DNA from 3 places in the Micromonospora sp. NBC_01405 genome. Region 3 is predicted to be linked to each of the others. Evidence: riboswitches for the same ligand, from Rfam matches in the RefSeq annotation. Region 3 holds a riboswitch; each other region holds the start of a gene.
The links. Region 3 has a riboswitch for S-adenosylmethionine ahead of OG559_RS27355 (ABC transporter substrate-binding protein). Riboswitches for the same ligand answer to the same signal wherever they lie in the genome.
Positions count from the first base shown of each region.

Region 1 (3,265 bases), 3.0 Mb from region 3:
CCATGCCGAAGAAGATCGGCACCATCACACCGAGGTAGCCGTACAGGGCGAGCATCGTCTGCCCGGTGGCCTGGGCCAGCGACGGCAGCAGGTTCCAGGTGCCGTGCAGCATCATCGCCAGTAGCAGGCCCGCGACCGGGGCGAGGAAGCGCACCCGACGGTCGGCGGTCCGGGCGGCGATGCCGAGACCCACACCGGTCATCGAGGTGAACAGCGGGTGGGCGAAGCCGAACAGCAGGATCCGGACGATGAAGATCGCGATGACCTGCCGCGCCCCGGTCGCCGGACCGTACTCGTTGACGCCGGAGGCGTAGCCGTAACCGCCCAGGTAGAGGATGTTCTCCACCATGGCGAAGCCGACCGCCGACAGCCCGCAGTAGACCAGGCCGTCGGTGATGCCGGACCACTCCCGGCGGCGGAAGATCAGCAGCAGGATCGGGCCGATCGCCTTGGTCAGCTCCTCGATGAACGGGGCGACCAGCACCGCGGTCAACGCGTCGGGCAGCCCCCAGTCGGCGAACCGGGCGGCGAAGAACCCGTTGACGGTCAGCGAGGCGGCCGTGGAGACGAACGCGCCCCAGACGAAGCAGAAGATCAGATACTTCAACGGCTCCGGCTCGTACCGGTCCAGCCACAGGAAGCAGGAGACCAGCACCGGCACCGGCAGGATCGCGGCGACCACGCCGATCAGCAGCGCCTCCGGCCCCAGGTTGAAGCCGAGCTTGAAGAGCATGTAGACCGCGCACGCCGCGATCAGCAGCACCACCAGGACCACCACCAGGACCCGCCGCCAGCCCAGCCGGCGCACCGGCATCCGGGGGGCGGCCCCACCGGGCTGCGAAGGGAGATCGTGCGGGGTCCACGGCGACGCGGCGCCGCCGGGCGGGGTGTCGGCCATTACATCAGCGTAGTCATCCCCCGCCGGCTGTTCCGGCCGCATCGGTCGACCGTTATCCTGTCGTCAGGTCACGAGCGCCAGCGTCAAGCCCCGGCTTGCTGGCCGGCAACCCTCGTCGAGTTCGCGGTGGGGTGCCCCGGGTGATGACCGGGCCCAGCCCTGTCCGGCGCTGGGCAAGCGCGGACCCCGTCCCGGTGGCGTCACCCGGGGTCCCCGGACCCGGAGGTCGTGCCATGACCGTCACCCTCGTACCCTCGCTCACGCCGCCGCCCGCGCGGACCGTGTCGGCGTCGTCGCGGCCGCTCGACGTGCTCGGCGTGCCGGGCCAGATCAACCTGGACTACGCCGCCAGCGCGCCGTGCGCGCGGGCCGCGGCCGACGCGGTGGCCGAGCTGCTCCCCTGGTACGCCAGCGTGCACCGCGGTGCCGGCGCCCTGTCGCGGCGCTGCACGTTGGAGTACGAGCGGGCCCGGCAGACGGTCGGCGACTTCTTCGGCGCCCGCGCCGACGACCACGTGGTGTTCACCCGCAACACCACCGACGCGCTGAATTTGCTGGCCCGGGCCCTGCCCACCGGGACCACGGTGGTGACGTTCGCCGGGGAGCACCACGCCAACCTGCTGCCCTGGCCGCGCGGCTCGGTGCGGCTGCCGGTGCCGGCCGCCCCCGCCGAGGCGGTCCGGGCGTTGGATGCGGCGCTGACCGAGCTGCGCCGAGGCGCCACCGCCCGCCCGCCGGTGCTGGTGGCGGTGACCGGGGCGAGCAACGTGACCGGGGAGCGTTGGCCGGTGGCCGAGCTGGCCCGGGTGGCCCGCCGGCACGGCGCCCGGATCGCGGTGGACGCCGCCCAGCTCGCCCCGCACGCCCCGGTCGACGTGGCCGCGCTGGACGTGGACTACCTGGCCGTCTCCGGGCACAAGCTGTACGCGCCGTTCGGCGCGGGGGTGCTGCTCGGCCGGGGCGACTGGCTCGACGCGGCCCCGCCGTACCTGGCCGGTGGGGGCGCCACCAGTCACGTCGGGGCCGCCACCCACGATGTGCGCTGGGCCACCGGCCCGGCCCGGCACGAGGCCGGCACCCCCAACCTGCTCGGCGCGGTCGCGCTCGCCTCGGTGTGCGCGGCGCTGGCCGGGGCGGACCGGGCCGCGCTGCACGCCCGCGAGCAGACGCTGCTGGCCCGGCTGCGGGCCGGGCTGGCGGCCCTGCCGCACGTGGTGGAGCTGCGCACCTTCGGCCCGGACTCGCCCCGGGTGGGCATCGTCTCGTTCGTGCTGGCCGGCCGGGACTCGGCCGAGGTCGCGGCGGAGCTGGCCATTCGGTACGACATCGGGGTCCGCGACGGGCTGTTCTGCGCCCACCCGCTGGCCCGTCGGCTGCTCACCGAGGCCGCCACGCGCAGCGGGCACCGGGACCTTCCGCCGACCGCCCTGCGGGCCAGCATCGGCCTGGGCAGCACCCAGCAGCACGTCGAGAGCCTGCTCACCGCCCTCGCCGAGCTGGGCTGAGCACGCCTCAGCCCAGCGGCGGGGCCGTGGGCGGCTTCGGGGCGGGGACGCTCTCGGCCGGGCCGACGTTCGGTTTCTCCTGCTCGCCGAAGGACTCCCGGATCAGCCGGTTGGCCTCCTCCTGGTCGATGCCGGAGGCGACCAGCAGGTCGCTGGCGGTGGTGCGCACCTGCGCGATCACCACGCTGCCGGAGAACCCGACCCCCTGCGCGTACGCCCGGCCGGCCTCACTGACCGCGCGCAGGGACCGCTCCCGGGCCCTCTCCGGTTCCGCCCCGACGGCGAACTCGTGGCGGAGCAGGCGGACCGACTCGGCGAGGTGGGCCACCGCGTACGGCATCGGCTCCGGCACCGGCTCCCCGTCCTCGATCATCGTCACGGAACGCCGGATCAGGGTCCCGCTGTTGCGCATCGCGCGGTCGATGGGGTCGGCCGCCTCGGCGTAGTGGGTCAGCTCACTGCGCCGGTGCCAACGGGCCGGGGAGAGGATGCTGGTCTCCTTCGCACCCTCGATCGCCTCGATGAGGGTGCTCAGCTCCTCCTTGTTCTCACGGAGCCGTTCCAGGGCCCGCTGGGCGCTGTCCCGGTCCCGCCCGCGCAGCGCCTCGGCGGCGGCGTCGAGCTGGTCGGCGAGCAGGTCCAGCGCGGGCCGGGCGGCCCGGTTGATCACCCGCAGCGGGTTCAGCGGCAACAGGATCGCCGTCACCAACAGCGCGATCCCGCCGCCGATCAAGGCGTCGATGAAGCGCGGTATCTCCAGGTCCTCGGTGGACGGGCTGAGCGTGACGATCAGCACGGCGGTGGCGGCGGCCTGGATGACGACCGACACGCTCCCACCGAAGAAGAGGGTCAGCACGATGGA
Region 1 is NZ_CP109532.1:3,396,472-3,399,736, reverse strand. Features, by position in the region: gene OG559_RS14440 (PrsW family intramembrane metalloprotease) at 1-940, opposite strand, end outside; SAM riboswitch class IV at 965-1,084, shown strand; gene OG559_RS14435 (aminotransferase class V-fold PLP-dependent enzyme) at 1,132-2,403, shown strand; gene OG559_RS14430 (FUSC family protein) at 2,411-3,265, opposite strand, start outside.
Region 1: another riboswitch for S-adenosylmethionine. It lies ahead of OG559_RS14435 (aminotransferase class V-fold PLP-dependent enzyme); the one in region 3 lies ahead of OG559_RS27355 (ABC transporter substrate-binding protein).

Region 2 (3,265 bases), 3.0 Mb from region 3:
AGGTCAGCCGAGCAGGCCGGCGTCCCGGGCGGCGCGCAGCGAGGGCCTGATCCGGTGGGTCGGGCCGACCTGGGCGGCGACGGCGTCGATGGTCTTCAGCCCCTCGCCGGTGTTGAACACCACAGTCTCCGCCGTCGGGTCGAGCCGGCCGGACTCGACCAGCTTGCGCAGCACGGCGACGGTCACCCCACCGGCCGTCTCGGCGAACACCCCGGTGGTCCGGGCCAGCAGCCGGATGCCGTCGCGGATCTCGTCGTCGTCGACGTACTCCATCCAGCCGCCGGTGCGCCGGACCGCCTCCAGGGCGTACAGGCCGGCGGCCGGATCGCCGATGTTGAGCGACTTGGCGATGCCGGTCGGCCGGACCGGGGTGATGATGTCGGTGTCGGCGTGCAGGGCGGCGGCGATCGGGTTGCAGCCGGCGGACTGGGCGCCGAAGACCTTCCAGCCGCCGGCCGGGGCCTCGACGAGGCCGATCTCGACCAGCTCGCTGAACGCCTTGTCGATCTTGGTGAGCAGCTCGCCGCTGGCCATCGGGATGACCACCTGGGCCGGGATGCGCCAGCCGAGCTGCTCGGCCACCTCGTACCCGAGGGTCTTGGAGCCCTCGGCGTAGTACGGGCGGACGTTGACGTTGACGAACGCCGTGTCCTCGAACTCGTCGGTCTCCACCAGCTCGCCGCAGAGCCGGTTCACGTCGTCGTACGAGCCGTCGACGGCGACCAGCTCGCCCCCGTAGACGGCGGTGGTGACCACCTTGCCCGCCTCCAGGTCGCTGGGGATGAACACGACCGAGGGGACCCCGGCGCGGGCCGCGTGCGCGGCGACCGAGTTGGCCAGGTTGCCGGTCGAGGCGCAGGCGAACCGGGTGAAACCGAGCGCCCGGGCGGCGGTGAGGGCCACCGAGACCACCCGGTCCTTGAACGAGTGGGTGGGGTTCGCGCTGTCGTCCTTGACCCAGAGCGGGGCGGTGATGCCCAGCTCGGCGGCGAGGTTGGGCGCGGCGACCAGCGGGGTCAGCCCCGGGTCGACGGTCACCCGGGTGGCCGGGTCCTGGCCGGCCGGGAGGAGGGCGGCGTACCGCCAGATGTTCTGCGGGCCGGCCTCGATCTGCTCGCGGGTCACCCGCGCCAGGGCGGCGGCGTCGTAGTCGACCTCAAGGGGGCCGAAGCACTCATAACAGGCGTGCTGCGCGGCGAGCGGGTAGCGCGCGGTGCAGGCCCGGCAGACCAGGGCGCGGGCGGGGCTGGCGGTGGTGTCGATGCCGGACGCGGCGAGGGTCGACGTCATGTCGAGAAGGTCCTCTCATCTTTCCCCGCATCGCACCCTGCGGCGGGGACGGAATTGGCACCTGTCCGCACCGCTCGTCGTCGAGCGCGCGGGTGGTTGCCGGGGCTTCGTCGGGCCGTATCCCTCTGCCCCTCTGGATGAGGTATTCAGTTGTGCGCACGAGTCTACGGCGGATCGCCGGCTCCGCCACCAAAGGTTCCAGCGTGTGGGCCGCTCCGGGGCATTGAATTGATCACACCGTCACCGTGGGAGTCGACGACACCACCACCCGCAACGTTGGCCTTGATCAATTCCAAGGGGGGCCTGCATGGGGGCTGGCCTGGGGTTTCTACGCTCACCGCGTGACGTACCCCCCGACGCCCGGCTTCCCCGGGCCGCCCCAGAAGTCCCGCGGGCTCAGCCGGACGACCCGCACCGTGATCATCGTGGTCGCCGTGGTGGCGCTGCTCTGCTGCGCCGGCGCGGTCGGCGGCGGCCTCTGGCTGTTCCGCACCGTGCAGGGCACCATCACGCCGGCCCGGGACGCCGCGACCGCATACCTGGACGACACGAAGGCGGGCAACTACCCGGCCGCGTACGCCCGGCTCTGCGAGCGACTGCGCAGCCGGCAGACCGAGGCGCAGTTCACCCGGGCCCGGCAGGCCGAGCCGCCCCTGGACGAGTACCGCGTCACCGACACCCAGGTGCATACCAGCAACGGCGACACCAGCGCCGAGGTGACCGTCAAGATCGCGGACCGGAACAGGGTCATCAGCCTGGTCAAGGAGGGTGACCAGTGGCGGGTGTGCGGGGGCTGATCGGGTGACCCCGGCCGGTCCTGCCCGTCGTCGGTCAGGCCGGCACGGCCGCCTTGCCCGGGACCGGGACCGCAGCGGCGGGTGGCGCGGAACCGCTACGGTGCGGGAAGCCCACCCCCCGAGAGAGGAACTGGCCGATGCGCCGGACCCTGCCCAGTCTCGCGATCCTCGCCCTGGCCTGCCTGTTGACCGCGAGTTGCGACCCTGGGGGGTCGGCCTCCTCGGCGGATACGACCACCGCTCCCGCCGTCGCCGATCCGGCCGCTCCGGCGGAGGACGACGGCCCGGAGCCGGCCCCGGCGACGACGGGCCCTGCCGCCCCGCCGGAGCCGACCGTCGCCGGCACCACCGCCGCGCCGCCGAAGCCCGCGCCGAAGAAGGTGCCCGCGCTGACCTGCAAGCAGCTCGCCGGCGCCCACGTCGGCAGCACCAAGGTCCCCTACCAGGGGTACGCCGACTACCTCCCGCTGGCCGAGGGCGTCTGGTCCGGTGAGGACGGCGACACGGTCACCCTCCAGAAGCCCTGCGGGATCGGCGACCTCGACGGCGACGGCGCGGCGGACGCGGTCGGCGCGGTCGCCCTCAAGAGCGGGGGCAGCGGCACCTTCTACACGCTGGTGGTGTGGCGCAACGCCGACGGTGAGCCGGTCTACCGGAGCCTGGCCGAACTGGACGACCGGACCCCGGTCGTCTCGATCACCGTGTCCGGCGGCCGGGCGAAGGTCGTCTGGCTGACCCGCTCCGCCGAGCGCGGCATGGCGGAGCTGGACATCCGACGCACCTCGTACTACCAGCTCTCCGGCAGCACGTTCACCGAGGTCAGCCACACCGACGCGCCGTACAAGCCATAGCGGCGGGGGTACGGCTCAAGCCGGTGGGTACGACTCAAGCCGGCACGGACCGCTTGCCCGGCACCGGGGCCACGACGGCGGGCTCCCGACGGCGACGGAGCAGGCTGTCCAACGCCCAGGTGCCGGGGCCGAGCACCGCGACGAGCACGAACGACCAGCAGAACAACGCCGCCAGCTCGCCGCCGTTGCGCAGCGGGAGCAGCCCGTCGGGCTGGTGCACCACGAAGTAGGCGTACGCCATCGAGCCCGAGGCGACCAGCGCGGCGGGCCGGGTGAACAGCCCGGCCAGCACCAGCACGCCGCAGGCTGCCTGGATCAGCGCCGCCC
Region 2 is NZ_CP109532.1:3,377,346-3,380,610, reverse strand. Features, by position in the region: gene thrC (threonine synthase) at 4-1,290, opposite strand; SAM riboswitch class I at 1,303-1,434, opposite strand; gene OG559_RS14360 (hypothetical protein) at 1,632-2,087, shown strand; gene OG559_RS14355 (hypothetical protein) at 2,225-2,938, shown strand; gene OG559_RS14350 (DoxX family protein) at 2,973-3,265, opposite strand, start outside.
Region 2: another riboswitch for S-adenosylmethionine. It lies ahead of thrC (threonine synthase); the one in region 3 lies ahead of OG559_RS27355 (ABC transporter substrate-binding protein).

Region 3 (3,265 bases):
CCGAAGTAGGGCGGGGCATCCGGCTCCTCGGCGAGTTCCTTGGCGTGGGTCCGTAGCATCCGGCCGAGGGTCTCGGCGGTCCAGCGGTCGCCGGCCACGTCCGCGCCGGTAGCCACCCGGTGGCGGGCCGTGTCGCGCATCCGGGCGAGCGCGGCGCGGGTCGCGGCCAGGTGCGCCTGCTCCCGCGCGAGTTCCCGGTCGACCCCGTCGTCCATGGCAACCTCCGATGAGAATCATTAACCGGGTTAACATTCTAACCGCAGTCATGAAATTGACCTGGTATCGGCCGCTGGTAGCCTGGGTGGCGTGACCGGAGAGCAGGGCGTGACCGGAGAGCAGGGGCTGCGCGAACGCAAGCGGCAGCGCACCCACGACGCGATCTCGGCGGCGGCGATCTCGCTGTTCGTCGAACGAGGCTTCGACCGGGTGTCGGTCGCCGAGGTGGCCGCGGCCGCGGAGGTCTCCAAGCCGACGCTGTTCAAGTACTTCTCCACGAAGGAGGACCTGGTCCTGCACCGGATCGCCGACCACCGGGGCGAGTCGGCCCGGGTGGTGCGCGGCCGACGCCCGGGCGAGGCGCCGCTCGCCGCGCTGCGCCGGCACTTCCTCGACGGGCTGGACCGCCACGACCCGGTCACCGGGCTCAACGACGACCCCCGGGTGTTGGCGTACCACGGGATGGTCTTCTCGACCCCGAGCCTCGCCGCCCGGGTGGCCGGGCACGCCGCCGCCGAGGAGGCGGCGCTGGCCGACGCCCTCGACGACGCCGCCGGCACGCGCCGCGACGAACGGGGGCGGCCGGAGCCCGGGGCTCGGCCCGACGGGCTGACCGGCCGGCTCGCGGCGGCACAGATCGTCGCGGCGCAGCGGGTACTGGCGCGGGACAACTGGCGTCGTCTCACCGAGGGGTGCACCGCCGCGCGGGCGCACCCGGAGGCGGTCGCCGCCGCCGACCACGCCTTCACGCTGCTCGACGCCGGCCTGGCCCCGTACCGGGACTGAACCTCGGCGGCGGTCGTGCGGCGAGGGGCGACGTCCGACGGGTCGGCCGGGGTGAGCGTTGTCATAACGACTGGACGCCCGGCCCGGTGCCGTTGCTAGGCTTTCCACCAGGTCATGAGCGCCAGCGTCAAGCCCCGGCTCGCTGGCCGGCAACCCTCCTCCGCGGTGGGGTGCCCCGGGTGAAGACCAGGCACCGGAGTGTCACCGGTGCAAGCGTGGCCTGGTCCCCAGGTCAACACCGACCTTGGAGAACCATGTCTGCTCGTCCTTGCGCCCCGACTGCCGCCGGCTCGGCACCGGCCGCGTCACCATCCCGTCCCGCGCTGGTCAGGCGCCGGCACGTGGATCTGATGCGGGTGTGCAGCGACGGCTGTCGCCGTCACGCGGCGCGCTGAGCGCCTCCCCTCTTCCGTAGTAGCCCCCTTCCGCGGCCGCCCGTCGGCGTGCCGCGTCCGGCGGCGTGCTGTCCGCGCGCCGCCCTCATCCCAGGAGACACCTGTGCGATTCCTCCCTGCCCTGACCAGGTTCGCCGCGCTGGGCGTCGCGGCCGTCGTCGGCGCTGCCACCCTCACCGCCTGCGGCGACGACACCTCGGCCGCCGCCGACAACCCGTACGGCCTGGTCCAGCCCGGCGTGCTGCGGGCCGGCACCCTCACCGACGCGCCGCCGAACGTGTACCTGAAGGACGGAAAGTTCACCGGCTTCGACAACGACCTGCTCACTGCGGTCGCGGACAAGATCGGCCTGAGGGTGGAGTTCGTCGGCACCGACTTCTCCGCGCTGCTGTCGCAGGTCAACAACCGCAAGTTCGACGTGGGCAGCTCCTCGATCACCATCACCGAGGCGCGGAAGAAGACCGTCGACTTCGGCAACGGCTACGACTTCGGCTACTTCGGACTGGACGTCCCGGCCGGATCCCCGATCACCGGGTTCGACCAGCTCGACGGCAAGCGGGTGGTGGTCGTGCAGGGCACCGTGCAGGACGACTACGCCACCGGCCAGAAGCTGGACCCGGTGCGGGTGCCGGACTACAACGGAGCGCTCAACCAGCTCAGGGCCGGCACCGCCGACGCCTGGATCGCCCCGGCCGAGATCGGCGAGAAGTCCGCCGCCGACAGCGGCGGGAAGATCACGGTGGCCGCGAAGCAGCTCAGCCCCACCCCGACCGCGTACGCGGTGGCCAAGGGCAACGACGCGCTGCGCGGGGCACTGGACAAGGGCCTCGACGAGGTCATCGCCGACGGCACGTGGAGCCGGTTGCAGGAGCAGTACTACCCGGGCCGGCCGGTCCCGGCGGACTTCAGGCCGGGCAGCGGCTCGGCGCCGGGGCCGGGGCCGGGCGCGTCGGCGGCCCCGTCCGGGTCTGCCGCGCCGTCGGCGTCGGCGTCGTCCTGAGTACGCGGGCGTGACGGCACGGGCGACGACGAGCCGACGGTACGGATGACCAGCGAGCGGGGCGGACGGGAAGACGACTGATGGATCCACTGAGCACCCTGTGGGAGACCTTCTTCGACTGGGACTCCATGCGTGCGGCGCTGCCCGAGATGCTGACCGTCGGGCTGCCCAACACGCTGATCCTGGCGATCTCGGCCGCCCTGCTCGGCTCGCTGCTGGGCATGCTGCTGGCGGTCGCGGGCATCTCGCGTACCCGGTGGTTGCGCTGGCCGGCGCGGGTGTACACGGACGTCTTCCGCGGCCTGCCGGCGGCGGCGACGATCCTGCTCATCGGCGTCGGCCTGGCGCCGCTGGGCATGCAGGTGTGGGGACCGAACCCGTACCCGCTGGGCATCCTGGCGCTGTCACTGATCGCGGCGGCGTACATCGGGGAGATCTTCCGGGCTGGTATCCAGAGCGTGGAGGCCGCCCAGCTGGAGGGGGCCCGGGCGCTGGGGTTCTCCTGGGGCGAGGCGATGCGGCTGGTGATCATCCCGCAGGGGGTCCGCCGGGTGCTGCCGGCCTGGGTGAACCAGCTCATCGCCCTGATCAAGGACTCCAGCCTCGTCTACTTCCTCGGCCTGGTGGCCAGCCAGCGGGAGCTGTTCCGGATCGGGCAGGACCACGCGGCGACCACCGGCAACGAGTCGGCGCTGCTGCTGGCGGGCCTGTTCTACCTGACGCTGACCGTGCCGCTGACCCACGCGGTGAACTGGATCGACCGGCGGCTGCGGCAGGGCCGGCCGGCCACGGCGGCCGAGGACGACGACGCGCTGGCGCTCGCCGGGCGAAACGCGCTGCCCGGCGACGCCGCCACCCGCGCGAACAC
Region 3 is NZ_CP109532.1:6,352,402-6,355,666, reverse strand. Features, by position in the region: gene OG559_RS27365 (HelD family protein) at 1-215, opposite strand, end outside; gene OG559_RS27360 (TetR/AcrR family transcriptional regulator) at 307-1,002, shown strand; SAM riboswitch class IV at 1,113-1,224, shown strand; gene OG559_RS27355 (ABC transporter substrate-binding protein) at 1,501-2,397, shown strand; gene OG559_RS27350 (amino acid ABC transporter permease) at 2,478-3,265, shown strand, end outside.